DNA from 4 places in the Kosakonia pseudosacchari genome. Region 1 is predicted to be linked to each of the others. Evidence: predicted binding sites of a transcription regulator. Region 1 holds the regulator's gene; each other region holds the start of a gene.
The links. Region 1 encodes PurR, which represses purine synthesis genes. Its sites were predicted from a motif close to CANGCAAACGTTTGCNTG; they were not measured.
Positions count from the first base shown of each region.

Region 1 (5,128 bases):
AAAAACAGTCGCAGTCCGGCAGAAAAAACCACCAGCAAAAAAATAACGGAGAGCAAAAAAACTCCGGCAAACAAAAAAGTTACCACCAGTAAAAAAGCCAGCAAAATCACCTCGCGTCGTAATGCATCCAGCCCGTTAAAAACCACCGCTGTCACCTGGACTGAAAAATGTACGCCGCGCAAAGGCCACAAGCCGCATTGTGTGAAGGTCAAAAGCACTAACGCCATCGCCGATGTGCATAAAGTTCGCATTCAGAAAGCCCAAAAAACCGCCATGTCCAAGCTGATGAACCAGATTGGCAAGCCTTATCACTGGGGCGGTACCTCACCGAGCACCGGTTTCGATTGCAGCGGTCTGGTCTACTACGCGTATAAAGATCTGGTGAAATTCCGTATTCCGCGTACCGCCAATGAGATGTATCACCTGCGCGATGCGTCGCCGGTGAATGTGGCGGAACTGGAGAGCGGCGATCTGGTGTTCTTCCGTACCCAGGGCCGTGGTACAGCCGATCACGTTGGTGTGTACGTCGGCAATGGTAAATTCATTCAGTCTCCGCGTAGCGGCCAGGATATTCAGGTCACATCACTGAGTGAAGATTACTGGCAGCGTCATTATGTTGGCGCGCGTCGCGTCGTAACGCCGAAAACCATTCGCTAATCCCTCACCTGCCGCACCTGCGGCAGGTAACTCCCTCTTTAGTCTGCCCTTTCGATTTGCTACCCTAATCCGCACATCCAGTAGGGCTATTGGATGTCATTAAAATAATGAAAGGAGAATAGCAATGTCGTTTGAATTACCTGCATTACCGTATGCAAAAGACGCCCTGGCGCCGCATATCTCAGCCGAAACGCTGGAATACCATTATGGTAAACATCATCAGACGTATGTCACCAACCTCAACAACCTGATCAAAGGCAGCGCTTTTGAAGGGAAAACTCTGGAAGAGATTGTGAAAAGCAGCGAAGGCGGCGTGTTCAACAATGCCGCCCAGGTCTGGAACCATACCTTCTACTGGCACTGCCTGGCTCCGAATGCCGGCGGTGAACCGACCGGTGAACTGGCGGCGGCTATCACCAAATCATTCGGTAGCTTTGCCGAATTCAAAGCGCAATTCACTGATGCGGCAGTAAAAAACTTCGGTTCAGGCTGGACGTGGCTGGTGAAAAAAGCGGATGGCGCATTGGCCATTGTTTCAACGTCTAATGCGGGCACTCCACTGACAAGCGATGCAACCCCGCTGTTAACCGTCGATGTGTGGGAACATGCGTATTACATTGATTACCGTAATGCGCGCCCGAACTACCTCGAACATTTCTGGGCGCTGGTAAACTGGTCATTCGTTGCCAAAAATTTAGCGGCATAAACGTGACATAAAACAAAGGAGGGGCCAGCCCCTCCTTTTTTGCATTCCTGCTATTTATTCTGCAGCGGCATAAGCACGTTCTGGCTGTGAGCGACCAGAGAACAGCACCACCAGCAGGCCCAGCCCGGCAATAATCGCCCCCATAACCGGGACGAAATCATAACCCAGCCCACCGGAAATCACTGCCCCACCGGCTGCCGCACCCAGCGCATTACCAAGGTTAAAGGCACCGATATTGACTGACGATGAAAGCCCAGGTGCTTCGTGCGCAACGCGCATGACACGCATCTGCAACGGTGGAACCACCGCAAACGTCGCCGCGCCCCATACCACCATGCTGATAGCCGCGCCCACTTCACTGCGCGCCAGGAACGGGATCGCCAGCATGATGGCAATCAGCAGAAGTAAAAAGCCTTTCAGCGTGCCGGTTACGGAACGATCCGCCAGTTTGCCGCCGAGATAGTTACCAATGGAGAAGCCAACGCCAATCAACACCAGCATCGCCGTGACAAAAACGGGAGTGGCATCGGTAATGGTGTGCAGCACCGGCGCAATATAGGTATACAGCGTGAACATGGCACCCGCACCGAGCACGGTGGTCAGCAACGCGGATAACACCTGCGGGCGCACCAGCACCGACAGCTCTTTACGCACGTCCGGGCGCTCACCTGCGCCACCTTTCGGCAGTGAAAAGAACAGACTCGCCATGGCAATCACACCCAGCCCGGCGGTAGCCATGAACGACATACGCCAGCCAATGGTTTCACCCAGCCAGGTCGCGGCAGGGACACCGCCAATGTTAGCAATGGTCAGCCCCATGAACATGGTCGCCACCGCACTGGCCTGCTTCTCTTTCGCGACCACGCTTGCTGCCATCACCGAACCAAGACCAAAGAAAGCGCCATGGTTCAGGCTGGTGACGATACGCGCCAGCATTAATGTGGCGTAATCCGGCGCAATCGCCGACAGCACGTTACCGAGCGTAAAAATCGCCATCAAAAAGATCAGGGCGTTGCGTCTGCCGCGGTGAGACAGCAGCAACGTCATTAACGGCGCACCGACCATCACGCCGATCGCGTAGGCGCTAATCAGCATCCCCGCCGCCGGAATAGAAACGTCAACGCCGCGGGCAATAACCGGCAGTAATCCCATCGGGGAAAACTCGGTGGTACCAATGCCGAAGGCGCCAATCGCCAGGGCAAGCAAAGGGAAATTAATTTTCATCTGTCACTCCAAAATAGACATGCCGACTTGCGACCCTGTCGCTGAAGTCAAAAGTATGACAGCTATCACAAAAAACAGAAGTTAGCAGAATGACAAAAGATTATTGCAGAAGTGATAACAATAGCGGGGGAAGAAAACCGAGGGAGAAGAGGCTCTCCCTCGCGATAGATCAATGCAGTGCAGCAGTCAGACCGCCGAAAACAATCAGGCCCAGAACGATGACGGTAGTGATTAAAGAATACTTCAGATCGGTGCTCATCAATTTTCCCCTTTTTAATTTCCCCACAAAAAGTGAGATAACGCATTTTTGCACAAATTATCTTAAAAATCTTGCGGGAATTGGCAGGAGAAACGTTTTAATACTTCCCCTTTTGCTCAAGATCAGACAAAATTCGACGCTAAATTTATTAGCGTACCGGCCATTGACTCCCCTCCTGACGTCCAGTGTCGTTTTCCCGGCGTACCGCACCCCCTTTGATGGGTACAGGGTGATTAAAGGCAAACGTTTACCTTATGTATTATCAGGAGCTTATGATATGGTCTGGAGTGATATCTGATGGCAACGATTAAAGACGTAGCGAAACGAGCAAACGTTTCCACTACAACCGTATCACATGTAATTAACAAAACCCGTTTCGTCGCCGAAGAAACGCGCAATGCCGTGTGGGCGGCGATTAAAGAGTTGCACTATTCCCCCAGCGCCGTCGCCCGCAGCCTGAAAGTGAATCACACAAAATCGATCGGCTTGCTGGCCACCAGCAGTGAAGCGGCCTACTTTGCTGAAATTATTGAAGCCGTTGAGAAAAAGTGCTTCCAGAAGGGTTACACCCTGATCCTCGGTAATGCCTGGAATAGCCTGGAAAAACAGCGGGCTTATCTGTCGATGATGGCGCAAAAACGCGTCGATGGCTTGCTGGTAATGTGTTCCGAATACCCGGAATCGCTGTTAAGCATGCTCGAAGAGTACCGCCATATCCCGATGGTGGTGATGGACTGGGGCGAAGCGAAGGCCGACTTTACGGATTCCGTTATTGATAACGCCTTTGAAGGCGGTTATATGGCCGGGCGCTATCTTATTGACCGCGGACACCGCGATATTGGCGTGATCCCCGGTCCTCTGGAGCGTAACACTGGCGCTGGCCGTCTGGCTGGCTTTATGAAAGCGATGGAAGAAGCTCTTATTAGCGTGCCGGAAAGCTGGATCGTCCAGGGCGATTTCGAGCCGGAATCCGGCTATCGCGCGATGCAGCAAATCCTCGGTCAGGCGCATCGTCCTACCGCTGTCTTTTGCGGTGGTGACATTATGGCAATGGGCGCGCTGTGCGCTGCCGATGAGATGGGTTTACGCGTACCGCAGGATATTTCCCTGATTGGTTATGACAACGTGCGTAACTCACGCTTCTTCACCCCGGCGTTGACCACGATTCACCAGCCGAAAGACTCGCTGGGAGAAACGGCGTTTACCATGCTGCTTGATCGCATCGTCAACAAGCGCGAAGAGTCGCAGTCTATTGAAGTGCATCCGCGCCTGGTTGAGCGCCGTTCCGTGGCCGATGGTCCGTTCCGCGACTACCGCCGCTAATCGCTTATTACGGAGCCGTTAATTCGGCTCCCGTAACCATTCATTATTCAGCGTTTCACTATCTCCCAGGTATTCCAGCAGCCAGTTTAACGCCGGGGAAGCTTCATTTTGCTGCCACGTCAGGCAGCACGCCGCGTCCGGGAAGGGGTTTTCCAGCGTCAGCGCGACCCAGTCACCGCTGTCGAGCCGTGGGCGGGCAAAGTGTGCCGGCACCATTCCCACGCATAATCCTGCCGATAAGCACGCCTCCGACGACGCCCAATCCGGGACGATCACGCGTTTCTGATTATCCAGCAGCCAGGTAATACGTTTGGGCAACGAACGGGACGTATCTTCCTGGATAAGTGAAGGCCAGTTGCGTAAGGTGTCGTCGCTAAGCGGGCCTGCCAGTGACGCCAGCGGATGGCGACTGGAAACCACACATTTCCAGCTCAGCATCCCCATATCGCGAAACGCATAGCGCCCGCCGACGGGAATGGCCTGCGTTGCGCCGATCGCCAGTTCAACCCGCCCATCAGCAAGCGCATCCCAGACACCGTTAAATACTTCCTGGTAGACCTGTAACTCAACGTCGCTGAAATGGCGATAGAAATCGACGATCAATTGCCGGGTACGCTCAGGTTTGACGATGTTGTCGACCGCAATCGCCAGTTGTCCGCGCCAGCCGTTAGCGATTTGCTGACACTGCTGACGGGTGATCTGCATTTTTTTGATAACAGCACGCCCTTCTTTCAAAAACCAGACCCCGGCAGGCGTGAGCTCGACATCACGATGGCGGCGTTCAAACAGCGGAACAGCCAGCCACTCCTCAAGCTGTCGCACGGTATAGCTCACTGCAGAGGGCACACGGTGTAACTCCTGCGCTGCACCGCTAAAACTGCCATTGCGGGCGACAGCATCAACCACTTCCAGCGAATATTCTGACCACATAATCTGCCTGCAAAAATTTTGAAACCACT
Region 1 covers NZ_CP063425.1:2,154,623-2,159,750, reverse strand. Annotated here, with positions in the region: gene IP581_RS10160 (C40 family peptidase) at 1-657, shown strand, start outside; gene sodB (superoxide dismutase [Fe]) at 782-1,363, shown strand; gene IP581_RS10150 (MFS transporter) at 1,418-2,587, opposite strand; gene cydH (cytochrome bd-I oxidase subunit CydH) at 2,757-2,846, opposite strand; gene purR (HTH-type transcriptional repressor PurR) at 3,144-4,169, shown strand; gene punR (DNA-binding transcriptional activator PunR) at 4,188-5,099, opposite strand.

Region 2 (5,128 bases), 950 kb from region 1:
TTTTCGTGACTGATCGGCATCTGTTCTGGCAAAACCGCTCTGTGTATCTGGTGAGCACGGTGCTGGTGAACATTATTCGCTCGGTGCCGTTTGTTATTCTGCTGGTGCTTTTGCTGCCCATTACGCAGTTTTTACTCGGCAATACCATTGGGCCGATTGCCGCGTCGGTGCCGCTCTCTGTCGCGGCGATTGCCTTTTATGCGCGGCTGGTCGATAGCGCCCTGCGCGAAGTGGATAAAGGCATTATTGAAGCGGCGGAAGCCTTTGGTGCCAGCCCGCTGCGCATTATCTGTACGGTACTGCTGCCGGAAGCCAGCGCGGGTCTGCTGCGCGGCCTGACTATTACGCTCGTCAGCTTGATTGGGTATTCAGCGATGGCCGGGATTGTCGGCGGTGGTGGCGTGGGCGATCTGGCGATCCGCTACGGCTATTACCGTTATGAAACCCAGGTAATGATCGTAACGGTTATCGCGCTGATTATTCTGGTGCAGATAGTCCAGGTACTGGGGGACTGGCTGGCAAAACGCGCCGATAAACGCGATCGCCATTAAGGATTGTGTGCCGCCAGCCAGGCTGCTACTTCTGTAAACGTGCCGCGAAAGCGAATGGCTTTCGCGCGCTTCTCAAGCTGGTAGCGGTACATCGGATCGTAGTACTCCTCAAGCAGCGGCACGAGCCACGCGAAGTGCCCCTCGGTACTGCCGCTGCGCTGTTGCTGGCCCAGCGCGTTTTCCAGATGCCGCGTTAATTCCGCATAGCGCTGTAACCCCAGACGGCGGCGAATGGCAAAAAGCCCGTGGCGCAGATATTCTGCATACTGACGCCAGCCTTCTTCCTCGCCATCACGGGTGATAAACGCCGCGTGCATCGCGACGAAATAGTCGACGCGCAAACGCTCCAGGCGTTGTGCAAAGGGATCGTCCACCACCACCAGCGGCGATTGCGCCATTCTCGCGCGTACTACCTCTGGCAGGTGGTTCGCCCCAATCGCGGCGCTTTCGTCTTCCAGTAGCCAGAACGCGGGCGTCACTTTCAGTAATGCCGCCGCCAGCTGGTTTTCGAAGCTGGCCTGTGAACGCTGCGGTTGTAACGTCCGGCCAAACGAGGAACCGCGATGCCGGGCGAGGCCTTCAAGATCGATGCCGTTACGCTGCGAACGCACCAGCAACGTTTTGCCACTCCCGGTGCAGCCACCCACCAGCAGCGCCGGGCGTTGCATCTGTTGTTGTGTGGCTTCTATCGCGGACTGGCGCAGCGCTTTATAACCACCGACCACCAGCGGATAGTGAACCTGGCTTTCACGTAACCATTGCTGAACGATATGTGAACGCTGACCGCCACGGGCGCAACAAAGGTAACCCTGCGGATATTGCGCGCAGGCTTGCCGCCATGCTTCGATGCGTTGTTCGCGGGTTTCGCCATTGACCAGTTGATGCCCCAGGCGAAGCGCGGCTTCTGCCCCTTCGCGTTTATAGCAGGTGCCCACAGCCGCACGTTCGCGGTCGTTCATTAAGGGCAGATTGATGGCGGCGGGCATGGCACCTTTGGCGAACTCAACCGGTGCGCGAACATCAATAAGAGGCGTTTCATCCCGCAGGAGGGCGAGATAATCCGTGGCGTCGTTCATTGGGCTTCCTTCTGCAAAACGCTGGTGGTAACCCCACCAGCGTGCAGATTTTACGCCCCGAACAGGGGAGATCAATTCCCCGGCGGGAGATTACTGCAGTTTTGACTGCGCCCAGGCAATGCCGCTCGCGTACTCCGGCGGCAACAGCGGCACCAGCGCTTCCAGCGTGGCGCTCAGACGAGCGGTGTCATCATCGTTCAGGTTCAAATGACCCACTTTGCGCCCCGGACGCACCTCTTTGTCATACCAGTGCAGGTGCACCAGCGGCAGCTTTAACCAGTCATAGTTCAGGTCGCTGCCAATCAGGTTGATCATCACCGACGGGCTGTTAACCACTGGCGGCGGCAACGGCAGATCCACCACCGCACGCAGATGCAGTTCAAACTGGCTGATAGACGCGCCATTCTGCGTCCAGTGGCCGCTGTTATGCACGCGCGGCGCCAGTTCGTTAATCAGTAACCCGCCCGGCGTGACGAAGCACTCCATCGCCATCACGCCGACGTAGTTCAGCTCATGCATGATGGCAGAAAGCATGTTTTCCGCCTGCTGTTGCTGGGCGGCGTTAGCCTGCGGGAAAACCACGCTGGTACGCAAAATGCCATCCTGATGCAGATTGTGCGTCAGCGGGTAGAAAACGGTGCTGCCATCACGCGCGCGCGCGCCGACCAGCGACACTTCACCGGAAAAATTGATGCCCTGTTCAACAATGCACTCGCCGTAGCAGTCGTCCGGCAACTGATCCGTTTCGCCTGCGCGTAAACGCCACTGCCCACGACCGTCATAGCCCCCCACGCGGCGCTTAACAATCGCCAGTTCCCCCAGGCGGGAAAACACGGCAGGCCATTCGCTTTTATCCGCCAGCAACTGCCACGGCGCGGTAGCCAGTTCGAGTTTGTCGAATAACTGTTTTTGCGTCAGGCGATCGGCAATGATCGGAAACACATCGCGGTTAACAAACGCCGGGTGGCGCGCCAGTTCGCGCGTTAACGCCGTTTCTGGCCAGCGTTCGATTTCGGCGGTGATTACACTTTGCTGAAAGGGAACGGCTTCCGGGGCGTCGTCCAGCCCGACAGGCCAGACCGCAATGCTGAGCGGCTCACCGGCCTGGCGCAACATCCGGCCAAGCTGACCGTTGCCTAATACACAAACCTGTTTCATGCCGCGCCTCTCGGATCCGGGTTATCCAGCACGTCGTCCGTTTGTGATTGACGCCAGGCCGCCAGACGCTGGTGCAGTTGCGCATCATGCTGCGCCAGGATCTGCGCTGCCAGCAGCGCGGCGTTGGCCGCACCGGCTTTGCCAATCGCCAGCGTTCCCACCGGAATGCCGCGCGGCATCTGCACGATAGAGTAAAGGCTGTCCACACCGCTTAACGCCGCGCTTTGTACCGGCACACCCAGCACCGGCACCAGTGTTTTCGCCGCGATCATGCCCGGCAGATGCGCCGCGCCACCGGCACCGGCAATAATTACCTGAAAACCGTTTTGTTCCGCGCTTTCGGCGAAGCTAAACAGTTTATCCGGGGTGCGGTGTGCGGAGACGATTTCAACATGGTGCGGAACGTTCAGGGTATCGAGGATTTCTGCGGCGAATTGCATAGTGGCCCAGTCGCTTTTCGAGCCCATAACAATGGCGATGCGCGCCGGTTGGTTGCTTGAAGACATACGTCTCAAAACTCCTGTGGGTGTGCTTCAGACTACATAAGAGGGCACAGAGAATAGCATGTAAAACGGGCAAGGAAAACGGTTGCGTAGCGATGTTTCGCGCGTTTGACGCCTGATCGCAAGCGTATTCAGAACGGGAAATGAATCAGTTCGACATCGCTCTCGCTGACGCGCACCATCGAGCCTTCGCTGTGCCACGCGCCTAAAACGGCACGGAATGCGGGGGCGTTATTCGCGGTGAGTTCATGCATTGCCGGGCGATGGGTATGACCGTGGATCAACCACTGCACCTGGTGTTTTTCCATGACTTCCACCACGGCGTGCTGGTTTACATCCATAATCGAAAGCGACTTGCTGCTGTTGGCCGCTTTGCTACCCGCGCGCATTTTCGCGGCAATACGGCGGCGGATAAACAGCGGCAGGGTGAGGAACAGCGTTTGCAGCCAGGGTTGGTGCACTTTGGCGCGAAAGGCCTGATAACCGGTATCGTCGGTGCAGAGTGTATCGCCATGCATAATCAGCACGTTGCGGCCATACAGTTTGAGCACCTGCTCTTGCGGTAAAAGCTGCATTCCACAGGCCTGAGCAAAGCGTTTACCGAGCAGGAAATCGCGGTTGCCGTGAATGAAATAGCACGGGACGCCGCTATCGACGAGAGCTTTAATCGCGTGTGCTATTTGCTGATGTAGCGGGTTGGGATCGTCGTCGCCGATCCACGCTTCAAACAGATCGCCCAAAATGTAGAGCGCATCAGCTTCACGCGCCGTACCGGCCAAAAAACGCAGAAAACCGGCGGTGATCGCCGGTTCTTCTGTTTGCAGATGCAAATCTGCGATAAAGAGTGTCGCCACCAATTACTCGCTGACGTCCACGCTTTCAATCACAACGTCTTCTTTCGGCACATCCTGGTGCATGCCGCTGCGGCCGGTAGAAACGCCTTTAATCTTGTCAACAACGTCCATACCTTCAACCACTTCGGCAAATACGCAGTAGCCCCAGCCCTGCATGCTTTCGCCGCTGAAGTTCAGGAAGTCGTTATCCGCCACGTTGATGAAGAACTGTGCGGTAGCGGAGTGCGGCGCCTGAGTACGCGCCATTGCCAGCGTACCACGGGTATTTTTCAGACCGTTGTTGGCTTCGTTTTTGATCGGGTCTTTGGTGACTTTCTGGTTCATGCCCGGTTCGAAACCGCCGCCCTGAATCATAAAGCCATTGATAACACGGTGGAAAATCGTGTTGTTGTAGAAACCTTCACGGCAATAGTCCAGGAAGTTTTTAACTGTTTCAGGCGCTTTGTCATCAAAGGTTTTGATTACGATGTCGCCGTGATTAGTGTGGAAAGTAACCATTATTGCATCCTGTTCTGATAGTGTAGTGCGTAGACCCGCCAGTGGGTCAGAGATAGTCGCTTGTTATAGCATAACCGCGAGGCTGGATCACCTTGCAAAGTGTGCTGCTTCGGGTTTGAATTACGGGTAATATATGCGGTTTTCGTTCCACACACGTCCACATGGAATCTTCGATGTTAAAAATCTTTAATACACTGACGCGCCAAAAAGAGGAATTCAAACCTATTCATGCCGGGGAAGTCGGCATGTACGTGTGTGGTATTACCGTTTACGATCTCTGTCATATCGGTCACGGCCGTACGTTTGTCGCCTTTGACGTGGTATCCCGCTATTTGCGTTTTCTCGGCTATAAGCTGAAATATGTCCGTAATATCACCGATATTGACGACAAAATCATTAAGCGCGCTAATGAAAACGGCGAAAGTTTTGTCGCGCTGGTCGACCGCATGATCGTCGAGATGCATAAGGATTTTGACGCGCTCAACATT
Region 2 covers NZ_CP063425.1:1,203,791-1,208,918, forward strand. Annotated here, with positions in the region: gene IP581_RS05555 (methionine ABC transporter permease) at 1-551, shown strand, start outside; gene mnmH (tRNA 2-selenouridine(34) synthase MnmH) at 548-1,627, opposite strand; gene purK (5-(carboxyamino)imidazole ribonucleotide synthase) at 1,718-2,785, opposite strand; gene purE (5-(carboxyamino)imidazole ribonucleotide mutase) at 2,782-3,291, opposite strand; gene lpxH (UDP-2,3-diacylglucosamine diphosphatase) at 3,420-4,142, opposite strand; gene ppiB (peptidylprolyl isomerase B) at 4,146-4,640, opposite strand; gene cysS (cysteine--tRNA ligase) at 4,814-5,128, shown strand, end outside.
Region 2: purE (5-(carboxyamino)imidazole ribonucleotide mutase) is a predicted target of PurR. The motif match lies at 3,363-3,380, and genes of this name have one in related genera.

Region 3 (5,128 bases), 1.9 Mb from region 1:
TTCATGCACGGCTTAAGCCACTGGCTCGGATTGGATGTGCACGATGTTGGTGTCTATGGCAAAGATCGCTCGCGTGAACTGGCACCTGGTATGGTGCTGACGGTGGAACCGGGCCTCTATATCGCACCGGATGCCGATGTGCCGGAACAGTATCGCGGTATTGGTATTCGTATTGAAGATGACATCGTCATTACTGAAGACGGCAACGAAAACCTGACCGCCAGCGCCGTGAAAAACGTTGACGAGATTGAGGCGCTGATGGCGGCATCACGTTCATGAGTGTGATTATCGTTGGCGGTGGCATGGCTGGCGCAACGCTTGCGCTGGCTATTTCTCATCTTACTCAGGGCAAATTACCCGTTCATCTGGTAGAAGCCAGCGTACCTGGCGCGTCCACGCATCCGGGATTTGACGCCCGCGCCATTGCGTTAGCGGCAGGCACGTGCCAGCAACTGGCGCGTATCGGCATCTGGCAAGCCATTGCCGCCTGCGCCACGCCGATTTCGACGGTTCATGTCAGCGATCGCGGCCATGCAGGCTTTGTCACGCTGGATGCGCAGGATTACCACCTCGATGCGCTTGGCTACGTTGTCGAACTGCACGACGTTGGGCAGCGGCTGTTCACATTATTGCAAAATGCGCCCGGCGTGACGCTGCATTGCCCGGCGAAAGTTAGCGCGGTTGCCCGTGATGAGCAGCAGGTGAGCGTAACGCTGAAAAGCGGTGAAAGTATTAACGGTCAATTGTTGGTGGCGGCAGACGGCTCCCGTTCACGCATTGGTCAGCAACTGGGTGTGGACTGGCAGCAAGCGCCTTATCACCAGGCGGCGGTTATCGCCAACGTCACCACCTCTGTGGCGCATCAGGGGCGGGCGTTTGAGCGTTTTACCGAGCATGGCCCGCTGGCAATGTTACCGATGTCACAAGGTCGCTGTTCGCTGGTGTGGTGTCATTCGCTGGAAAAACAGCAGCAGGTTGCCGCCTGGTCTGACGAGCTTTTCTGCCTCGAGTTACAAAAGGCCTTTGGCTGGCGGCTCGGGCGCATTCTGCATGTGGGCAAACGCAGCGTTTACCCGCTGACGCTGACCGCGGCCGCTTCGCCTGTCTCGCACCGCGCGGTGCTGGTCGGCAATGCCGCGCAAACGCTGCATCCAATCGCCGGGCAGGGTTTTAACCTCGGCATGCGCGATGTGATGACGCTGGCGGAAACGTTGGCTGAAGCGTGGGCGGCGCAGCGAGATGTTGGTTACTACCCCGTGTTGACGGGCTACCGCGATCGCCGCCATGCGGATAAAAAAGCCACCATCGGCGTTACCGATGGGCTGGTGCATCTGTTTGCCAATCACTGGATACCGTTGGTCGTCGGGCGTAATGCCGGGCTGATGGCGATGGAATTATTTACCCCCGCGCGCGATGCGCTGGCGCAGCGTACCCTCGGTTGGGTTGCCCGTTAAAGACAAAAGGAGCGAAGAGTGCAGAGTGTTGATGTTGCGATTGTCGGCGGCGGTATGGTCGGGTTGGCGCTGGCCTGTGGTTTACAGGGCAGCGGGTTGCGCGTGGCGGTGCTGGAGCAGAATGAACCGACACCGCTGGCGGAAGATGCTCCTCCGGCGCTGCGCGTGTCAGCGATTAATGCTGCCAGTGAAAAGTTACTGACGCACCTTGGCGTCTGGTCAAACATTATTGCCCAACGTGCCGGGCGTTATCACGGCATGGAAGTGTGGGACAAAGACAGTTTTGGCCGCATCGCGTTTGACGACCAGAGCATGGGCTACAGCCATCTTGGTTACATTATTGAAAATGCGGTGATCCACCAGGCGCTGTGGGATAAAGCCCGGCAGTGCAAGGATGTTACCCTCATGGCTCCGGCTGAGTTGCAGCAGGTGGCGTGGGGCGAAAACGAGGCGTTTCTGACTTTAAAAGATGGCACCATGCTCACTGCACGGCTGGTGGTTGGCGCAGATGGCGCAAACTCCTGGCTGCGTAACAAGGCCGACATTCCGCTGACATTCTGGGATTACCATCATCATGCGCTTGTGGCGACCATTCGCACCGATGAGCCGCATCAGGCGGTGGCGCGCCAGGTATTTGGTAACGATGGCATTCTCGCTTTTCTGCCGCTTAACGATCCGCATTTATGCTCAATTGTCTGGTCGCTGCCGCCAGAGCAGGCGAAAGCCATGCAGCAAGCGAGTGAGGAAGCATTCAACCAGGCGCTGTGCGTGGCGTTCGATAATCGTCTTGGGCTGTGCCGCGTTGAGAGCGAACGTCAGGTATATCCACTCACAGGACGCTATGCGCGCCAGTTTGCCGGGCACCGTCTGGCGCTGGTTGGCGATGCTGCGCACACCATTCACCCGCTGGCGGGGCAGGGTGTTAACCTCGGCTTTATGGATGTCGCGGAGTTGATAACCGAGCTGAAGCGCCTGAGCCGCGAAGGTAAAGACATTGGTCAGCATCTCTATTTGCGCCGCTATGAGCGCAGCCGCAAACACAGCGCGGCGTTGATGCTGGCCGGAATGCAGGGTTTTCGCGAACTCTTCTCGGGTGCAAATCCGGCGAAAAAGCTGCTGCGTGATATCGGCCTGAAACTGGCAGATACCCTTCCCGGTGTGAAAACCCGTTTGTTACGCCAGGCGATGGGGCTCAACGATCTGCCTGAGTGGTTACGTTAACTGCGTCACACTTTCCCTTCCCGGTCCCGGGAAGGGATGCCTCCTCCTCATTTGAAATATTCTAATTTCACCTCATTTTTCGGATTAGATTTTCTCATGTCGCGTTTTTTTCTTTTCGGGAAAATCCTCTCTTTTGCAGAGTGAAATGCTGCAATCTCTTCTCCGTTGTCGGTAACACTGATTTTTAATGAAGGGTGAATCGTTATTCACCAGAATAATACTCTGATGGCATTTTGTGCGTGATGGGTCATAAGCTAATGTGATGGACCATTTTTCTTTATGGTTAAGCTCTGCTTTCGATGATAAGTTCAGGCCAAAGAGAACGTTTGCGTCGACGTCGTAAAACGGTGTCGGCACCAGTTGTTTTGGCGCAAATTACGCCGCTGAAAAACGTGATAGCTCAGCTTATTCGACGAGGAAAAGATGGCTCAGCAGACCCCTTTGTATGAACAACACACCCTAAACGGCGCCCGCATGGTGGATTTTCATGGCTGGATGATGCCGCTGCATTACGGCTCACAAATCGATGAACACCACGCGGTGCGCACCGATGCCGGAATGTTTGATGTGTCGCACATGACCATCGTCGATCTCAAAGGCAGCCGCACCCGGGAGTTTCTGCGGTATTTGCTGGCAAACGACGTCGCCAAACTCACGAAGCCCGGTAAAGCGCTCTACACCGGCATGCTAAATGCCTCGGGCGGCGTAATTGATGACTTAATCGTCTACTACTTCACTGAAGATTTCTTCCGCCTCGTTGTAAACTCCGCCACCCGCGAAAAAGACCTCTCCTGGATTTCCCAACACGCTGAACCTTATGCCATCGACATCACTGTACGTGATGATCTGTCGCTGATCGCCGTACAAGGCCCGAACGCGCAGGCGAAAGCCGCCAGCCTGTTTACTGACGAGCAGCGTCACGCCGTTGAAGGTATGAAACCATTCTTTGGCGTGGAAACCGGTGATCTGTTCATTGCGACCACCGGTTATACCGGCGAAGCAGGGTATGAAATTGCGCTGCCCAATGAAAAAGCGGCCAGCTTCTGGCAAGCGCTGGTCAATGCGGGCGTGAAACCTTGCGGCCTTGGCGCACGCGATACGCTGCGTCTGGAAGCGGGTATGAACCTGTACGGTCAGGAGATGGATGAAGGTATCTCTCCGCTGGCCGCCAATATGGGCTGGACGATCGCCTGGGAGCCGCAGGATCGTGAATTTATTGGTCGTGAAGCGCTGGAACTGCAACGCGAAAAAGGCACCGAACAGCTGGTTGGCCTGGTGATGACGGAAAAAGGCGTATTGCGTAATGAACTGCCGGTGCACTTCACCGATGCGCAAGGCAATGTGCAAAAAGGCGTGATCACCAGCGGTACGTTCTCGCCAACGCTCGGCTACAGTATTGCACTGGCACGTGTTCCGGCGGGGATCGGCGAAAATGCTGTTGTACAGATCCGCAACCGCGAAATGCCGGTGAAAGTCACTAAACCTGTTTTTGTACGCGCTGGTAAACCCGTCGCGTAATCTTTTTATCTGGAGAGAATGAAATGAGCAACGTACCAGGCGAACTGAAATACAGCAAAGAACATGAGTGGCTGCGCAAAGAAGCGGACGGCACTTACACCGTTGGCATCACCGAACATGCGCAAGAACTGCTGGGCGATATGGTGTTTGTCGATCTGCCGGAAGCGGGCGCGACCGTCAGCGCGGGCGATGATTGCGCCGTTGCCGAATCGGTAAAAGCGGCTTCTGATATCTACGCGCCAATCAGCGGTGAAATTGTGGCGGTTAATGATCAACTGGCCGATTCGCCGGAGCTGGTCAACAGCGAGCCGTATGGCGAAGGCTGGATTTTCAAAATTAAAGCCAGCGACGAAGCCGAAGTTGCCGCGCTGCTGGATGCGACAGCGTACGCCGCGCTGCTCGAAGACGAGTAAATACGCCTCATCCTTCGCGTGGCAGGCGCGTTGGCTTCCACGCATTCCCGGGCGCTTACTGATGTCAGCGGCCGGGGATGTGCTGCGTCGCCGCCTTCCTGCAATGCGAAGGGCTTAGCATATTCAGGCAATTTCTAAATACGATTCACTGCACGTTTCAGGAACCATCGCTCATGACACAGACTTTAAGCCAGCTTGAAAACCGTGGCGCTTTCATTGGACGTCACATTGGGCCGGATGCTCAGCAACAGCAGGAGATGCTGAACACAGTTGGCGCGGATTCGTTAAACGCACTGATTGGCCAGATCGTGCCAAAAGACATCCAGCTTGCCACTCCGCCGCAGGTTGGGGAATCGACCACTGAGTTCGCAGCCCTGGCCGAGCTGAAAGCGATTGCCAGCCGCAACAAGCGCTTTAAGTCTTACATTGGCATGGGCTACACCGCCGTGCAGTTGCCGCCGGTTATTCTGCGCAACATGCTGGAAAATCCAGGCTGGTACACCGCCTACACCCCGTATCAGC
Region 3 covers NZ_CP063425.1:4,038,988-4,044,115, reverse strand. Annotated here, with positions in the region: gene pepP (Xaa-Pro aminopeptidase) at 1-279, shown strand, start outside; gene ubiH (2-octaprenyl-6-methoxyphenyl hydroxylase) at 276-1,454, shown strand; gene ubiI (FAD-dependent 2-octaprenylphenol hydroxylase) at 1,473-2,675, shown strand; gene gcvT (glycine cleavage system aminomethyltransferase GcvT) at 3,099-4,193, shown strand; gene gcvH (glycine cleavage system protein GcvH) at 4,217-4,606, shown strand; gene gcvP (aminomethyl-transferring glycine dehydrogenase) at 4,780-5,128, shown strand, end outside.
Region 3: gcvT (glycine cleavage system aminomethyltransferase GcvT) is a predicted target of PurR. The motif match lies at 2,991-3,008, and genes of this name have one in related genera.

Region 4 (5,128 bases), 1.4 Mb from region 1:
GCGAGTTGCAGCAACGGTTCAAACCGTACCAGAAAATGTAATAAGGAGAAGAGATGTCAGAGACGGTGAAGATTTACCATAACCCACGCTGCTCAAAGAGCCGTGAAACGCTGGCGCTGCTGAAGGAGCACGGTGTTGAACCAGACGTGGTGCTCTACCTCGAGACGCCACCGGACGCAGCGACGGTGCAAAAGCTGCTGAAAATGCTCGGCATGTCCAGTGCGCGCGAGCTAATGCGCAGCAAAGAAGATCTCTATAAAGAATTACAGCTTAGCGATAGCGCACTGACGGAAGCGCAACTGGTGCAGGCACTGGTGGATAACCCAAAACTGCTTGAACGCCCGATTGTCGTTAGCCACGGTAAAGCGCGCATCGGTCGCCCGCCGGAGCAGGTGCTGGAGATTTTATAGCATTAAAAAACCCTCGTCGGTCTGGCGAGGGTTCAGAGTTTGAGGATCTCTTTGACGAACGGAATAGTCAGCTTGCGCTGAGCGGTGATCGACGCGCGATCCAGTTCATCCAGCGTATCGAACAGGGTGCGCATTTCTCTGTCCAGCCGTTTTAACAGAAACCGCCCCACGTCTTCCGGCAGCTCAAACCCACGGATCCGCGCCCGCAGCTGTAAGGCCTGTAATTTGTCTTCGTCGGAAAGCGGTTGCAGCTTGTAGATTTGTCCCCAGTCCAGCCGTGAGGCGAGATCCGGCAACCCCAGGTTGAGCTGGCGCGGAGGCCTGTCGCCGGTTATCAGCAAGCGGGTTTTGCCCTGTTCCAGAATGCGGTTGTAGAGGTTGAAAATCGCCATCTCCCACGGCTCGTCACCGGCCACGCATTCGATATTGTCGATACACACCAGCGAGAGTTGCTCCATCCCATCCAGCACTTCCGGCACAAACCAGGTGCGCTTATCGAGCGGCACATAGCCGACGGCATCACCGCGCTGGGAGAGTTCGGCACAAGCCGCATGCAGCAAATGGCTGCGCCCCGCGCCTTCACGCGACCAGAAATAGATATATCCGCTGTGCGCCTGGCGCAGAACGTTTTGCAGTGCCGCCAGTAAAGAGGGGTTATCACCCGGCCAGAAACTCGCGAAGGTTTCATCATCGGGTAAATACAATGGCAGGGAGAGCTGTGCCGGCGTGTTCAGAGGTACCTCAACAAGGCTTACAAAAAACGCAGTGAGTCTATCACAAAATGTTGCAAGGTTTGAACCGGGCACAAGGCCCGGTTCAATTCTGCACGATGTTTATGACTTTGCAGCGTCGTCTTCTGGCGCGTCCAGCACCACTTCTTCCGGGCGCAGTACGCTAATCAGTTTAAAGATCAGGCTCAGACCCACACCGACGATCGTCGCCAGCGCCATGCCTTTCAGTTCGGCGGCACCAATGTGCACTTTCGCGCCGCTGACGCCGATGATCAGAATAACGGAGGTCAGGATCAGGTTTTGCGCTTTGCTGTAATCAACTTTCGATTCGATCAGCACGCGGATACCGGAAGCACCGATTACGCCGTACAGCAGCAGGGAAACACCGCCCATTACCGGCACCGGGATAATCTGGATAGCCGCCGCCAGTTTACCGACGCAGGAGAGCAGAATAGCGATAATCGCCGCGCCGCCAATCACCCAGGTGCTGTACACGCGCGTAATGGCCATCACACCGATGTTCTCGCCGTAGGTGGTGTTCGGCGTGGAACCGAAGAAGCCGGAGATCATGGTTGAAAGGCCGTTGGCGAACATGGAGCGGTGCAAGCCCGGATCGCGGATCAGATCTTTTTTGACGATATTCGCCGTCACGACCAGGTGACCCACGTGCTCGGCAATTACCACCAGCGCTGCCGGCAGAATAGTGAAAATGGCAAACCACTCAAACCGCGGGGTATAGAACGTCGGCAGCGCGAACCAGTGCGCCTGGGCAATCGGCGTGGTATCGACAACGCCCATCGCGAAGGAGAGCGCATAGCCCGCCAGCACGCCAATGAGAATCGGGATAATCGCCATAAAGCCACGGAACAGCACCGAGCCAAACACCGTCACGCCCAGCGTCACCAGCGAGATGATCACGGTTTTGGAATCCGCAGACTGCCCTTCCGCTGGCAGCAGACCGGCCATATTCGCCGCCACGCCCGCCAGTTCCAGACCGATGACGGCAACGATTGCGCCCATCGCCGCAGGCGGGAACATCACATCCAGCCAGCCGGTGCCCGCTTTTTTCACAATGAACGAGACAAGGCAGAACAGCACGCCGCACATAATGAACCCACCGAGCGCCACTTCGTAGCCCAGCGGCAGCAACAGCAGCACCGGGGAAATAAACGCAAAGCTGGAACCTAAATAGGCCGGGATTTTCCCTTTACAAATAAAGATATAGAGCAGTGTCCCGATACCATTAAACAGCAGCACGGTGGCCGGGTTAATGTGGAACAGGATTGGCACCAGCACCGTTGCGCCGAACATGGCGAACAGATGCTGTAAACTAAGCGGGATGGTCTGCAAAAGCGGCGGTCTTTCACTTACCCCGATAGCACGGCGCGTCATAGTGTTTTCCTCTGAGTGTTGTTGTTGTCCGCCCGTCCAAAATGGCGGGCAGTGTTATGAATTCCAAAAAAAAGCCGACTATCAAAGTCGGCTTTCGATTTCTAATCAGTTATTTCGTACCAAAGATTTTGTCGCCGGCGTCGCCGAGGCCCGGAATAATGTATCCGTGCTCATTCAGCCCCTGGTCAATCGACGCGGTGTACAGTTCAACATCCGGGTGCGCTTTTTCCAGCGCCGCCAGACCTTCCGGCGCGGCAACCAGCACCAGCACTTTAATGCTGTGGCAACCGGCGTTTTTCAGCAGGTCGATGGTAGCGATCATCGAACCGCCGGTCGCCAGCATCGGGTCAACCACCAGCGCCATACGCTCGTCAATATTGGACACCAGTTTCTGGAAATACGGTACCGGCTCCAGCGTCTCTTCATTACGGTAGATGCCAACGACGCTGATACGCGCACTCGGTACGTGCTCCAGCACGCCTTCCATCATACCCAGACCGGCGCGCAGGATCGGCACAACGGTGATTTTCTTACCTTTTATTTGATCAACCTGAACCGGACCGTTCCAGCCTTCGATAGTGACTTTTTCGGTTTCCAGATCGGCCGTTGCTTCATAGGTCAGCAGGCTGCCCACTTCTGAGGCGAGTTCACGAAAGCGTTTGGTGCTGATGTCGTTCTCTCGCATCAGGCCCAGCTTGTGTTTGACGAGTGGGTGTTTTACTTCCACGACCTTCATACTCTTCTCCTTTCCCCTGACAGGTGGCAGCCACAAAAAAAATCGCCGGATTATACCGCTTTTTCTCCGTCGCGCTACAGAAAGGCGCTTGATCGCGATCAATCAGACTGGAAAAGAGTATATCGCAAGAATCCGCCGCGCCCTTAAATAATGGACTCGCAAACGTTTGCCTTGGCTGTTAGAATTGCGCCGAATTTTATTTCTACCGCAAGTAAACGCGTGGGGACCCAAGCAGTGACCGATAAAACCTCTCTCAGCTATAAAGATGCCGGTGTTGATATCGACGCAGGTAATGCTCTGGTTGACCGAATCAAAGGCGTGGTGAAGAAAACCCGTCGCCCGGAAGTGATGGGCGGTTTGGGCGGCTTCGGTGCGCTGTGCGCGCTGCCGCAAAAATATCGTGAGCCAGTACTGGTTTCCGGCACTGACGGCGTGGGCACAAAACTGCGTCTGGCAATGGATCTGAAACGTCACGACACCATCGGTATCGATCTGGTGGCCATGTGCGTTAACGATCTGGTGGTACAGGGCGCAGAGCCGCTGTTCTTCCTCGACTATTACGCGACCGGCAAGCTGGATGTTGATACCGCCGCCAGCGTGATCAACGGCATCGCCGAAGGCTGTCTGCAATCTGGCTGTGCGCTGGTGGGCGGCGAAACGGCGGAAATGCCGGGCATGTACCATGGAGAAGATTACGATGTCGCCGGTTTCTGCGTCGGTGTGGTAGAAAAATCAGAAATCATCGACGGTGCCAAAGTGGCCGACGGCGACGTGCTGGTAGCACTGGCTTCCAGCGGCCCGCACTCCAATGGCTATTCGCTGGTGCGTAAAGTGCTCGAAGTGAGCGGTGCCGATCCGCTGGCGACGCAACTGGAAGGCAAACCGCTGGCCGATCACCTGCTGGAACCGACCCGCATTTATGTGAAGTCCGTGCTGGAGCTGATTGCAAATGTCGATGTCCACGCTATCGCCCACCTGACCGGCGGCGGTTTCTGGGAAAACATTCCGCGCGTACTGCCGGATAACACCCAGGCGGTCATCGATGAATCCTCCTGGCAGTGGCCGGCCGTGTTTAACTGGCTGCAAAACGCCGGTAACGTGAGCCGCCACGAAATGTACCGCACCTTTAACTGCGGCGTCGGCATGGTGATTGCGCTGCCTGCGGCAGAAGCCGATAAAGCCATCACGCTGCTGAATGCGAAGGGTGAAAACGCGTGGAAAATCGGTATCATCAAAGCATCCGATTCCAGTGAGCGTGTGGTTATTGAATGAAAAACATCGTGGTGCTGATTTCCGGTAACGGAAGCAACTTGCAGGCAATTATCGACGCCTGCAAACAGAAAAAAATCAACGGCACCCTGCGGGCAGTTTTCAGTAATAAGGCCGACGCGTTCGGCCTTGAACGTGCGCGGGAAGCCAATATTCCCGCTCATGCGCTGAGCGCAGATCAGTTCGCCAGCCGCGATGCGTTTGACCGCGAGCTGATGCAGGAAATCGACGCCTATGCCCCGGACGTGGTCGTGCTGGCGGGTTATATGCGTATCCTCAGCCCGGCGTTTGTCGCGCATTACGCCGGACGTCTGTTGAATATCCACCCTTCCCTGTTGCCGAAATATCCCGGCCTGCACACGCACCGTCAGGTGCTGGAAAACGGCGATGAAGAACACGGCACCAGCGTGCATTTTGTTACCGATGAGCTGGACGGCGGCCCGGTGATTTTGCAAGCCAAAGTACCGGTGTTTGAAGGTGATACGGAAGAAGAGATCACCGAACGCGTGCAGTCGCAGGAACATGCGATTTACCCGCTGGTGGTTAGCTGGTTTGTTGATGGCCGCCTGAAAATGGACAGCAACAGCGCG
Region 4 covers NZ_CP063425.1:3,507,705-3,512,832, forward strand. Annotated here, with positions in the region: gene bepA (beta-barrel assembly-enhancing protease) at 1-41, shown strand, start outside; gene arsC (arsenate reductase (glutaredoxin)) at 54-410, shown strand; gene IP581_RS16525 (DnaA inactivator Hda) at 443-1,144, opposite strand; gene uraA (uracil permease) at 1,244-2,533, opposite strand; gene upp (uracil phosphoribosyltransferase) at 2,643-3,269, opposite strand; gene purM (phosphoribosylformylglycinamidine cyclo-ligase) at 3,504-4,541, shown strand; gene purN (phosphoribosylglycinamide formyltransferase) at 4,538-5,128, shown strand, end outside.
Region 4: purM (phosphoribosylformylglycinamidine cyclo-ligase) is a predicted target of PurR. The motif match lies at 3,425-3,442, and genes of this name have one in related genera.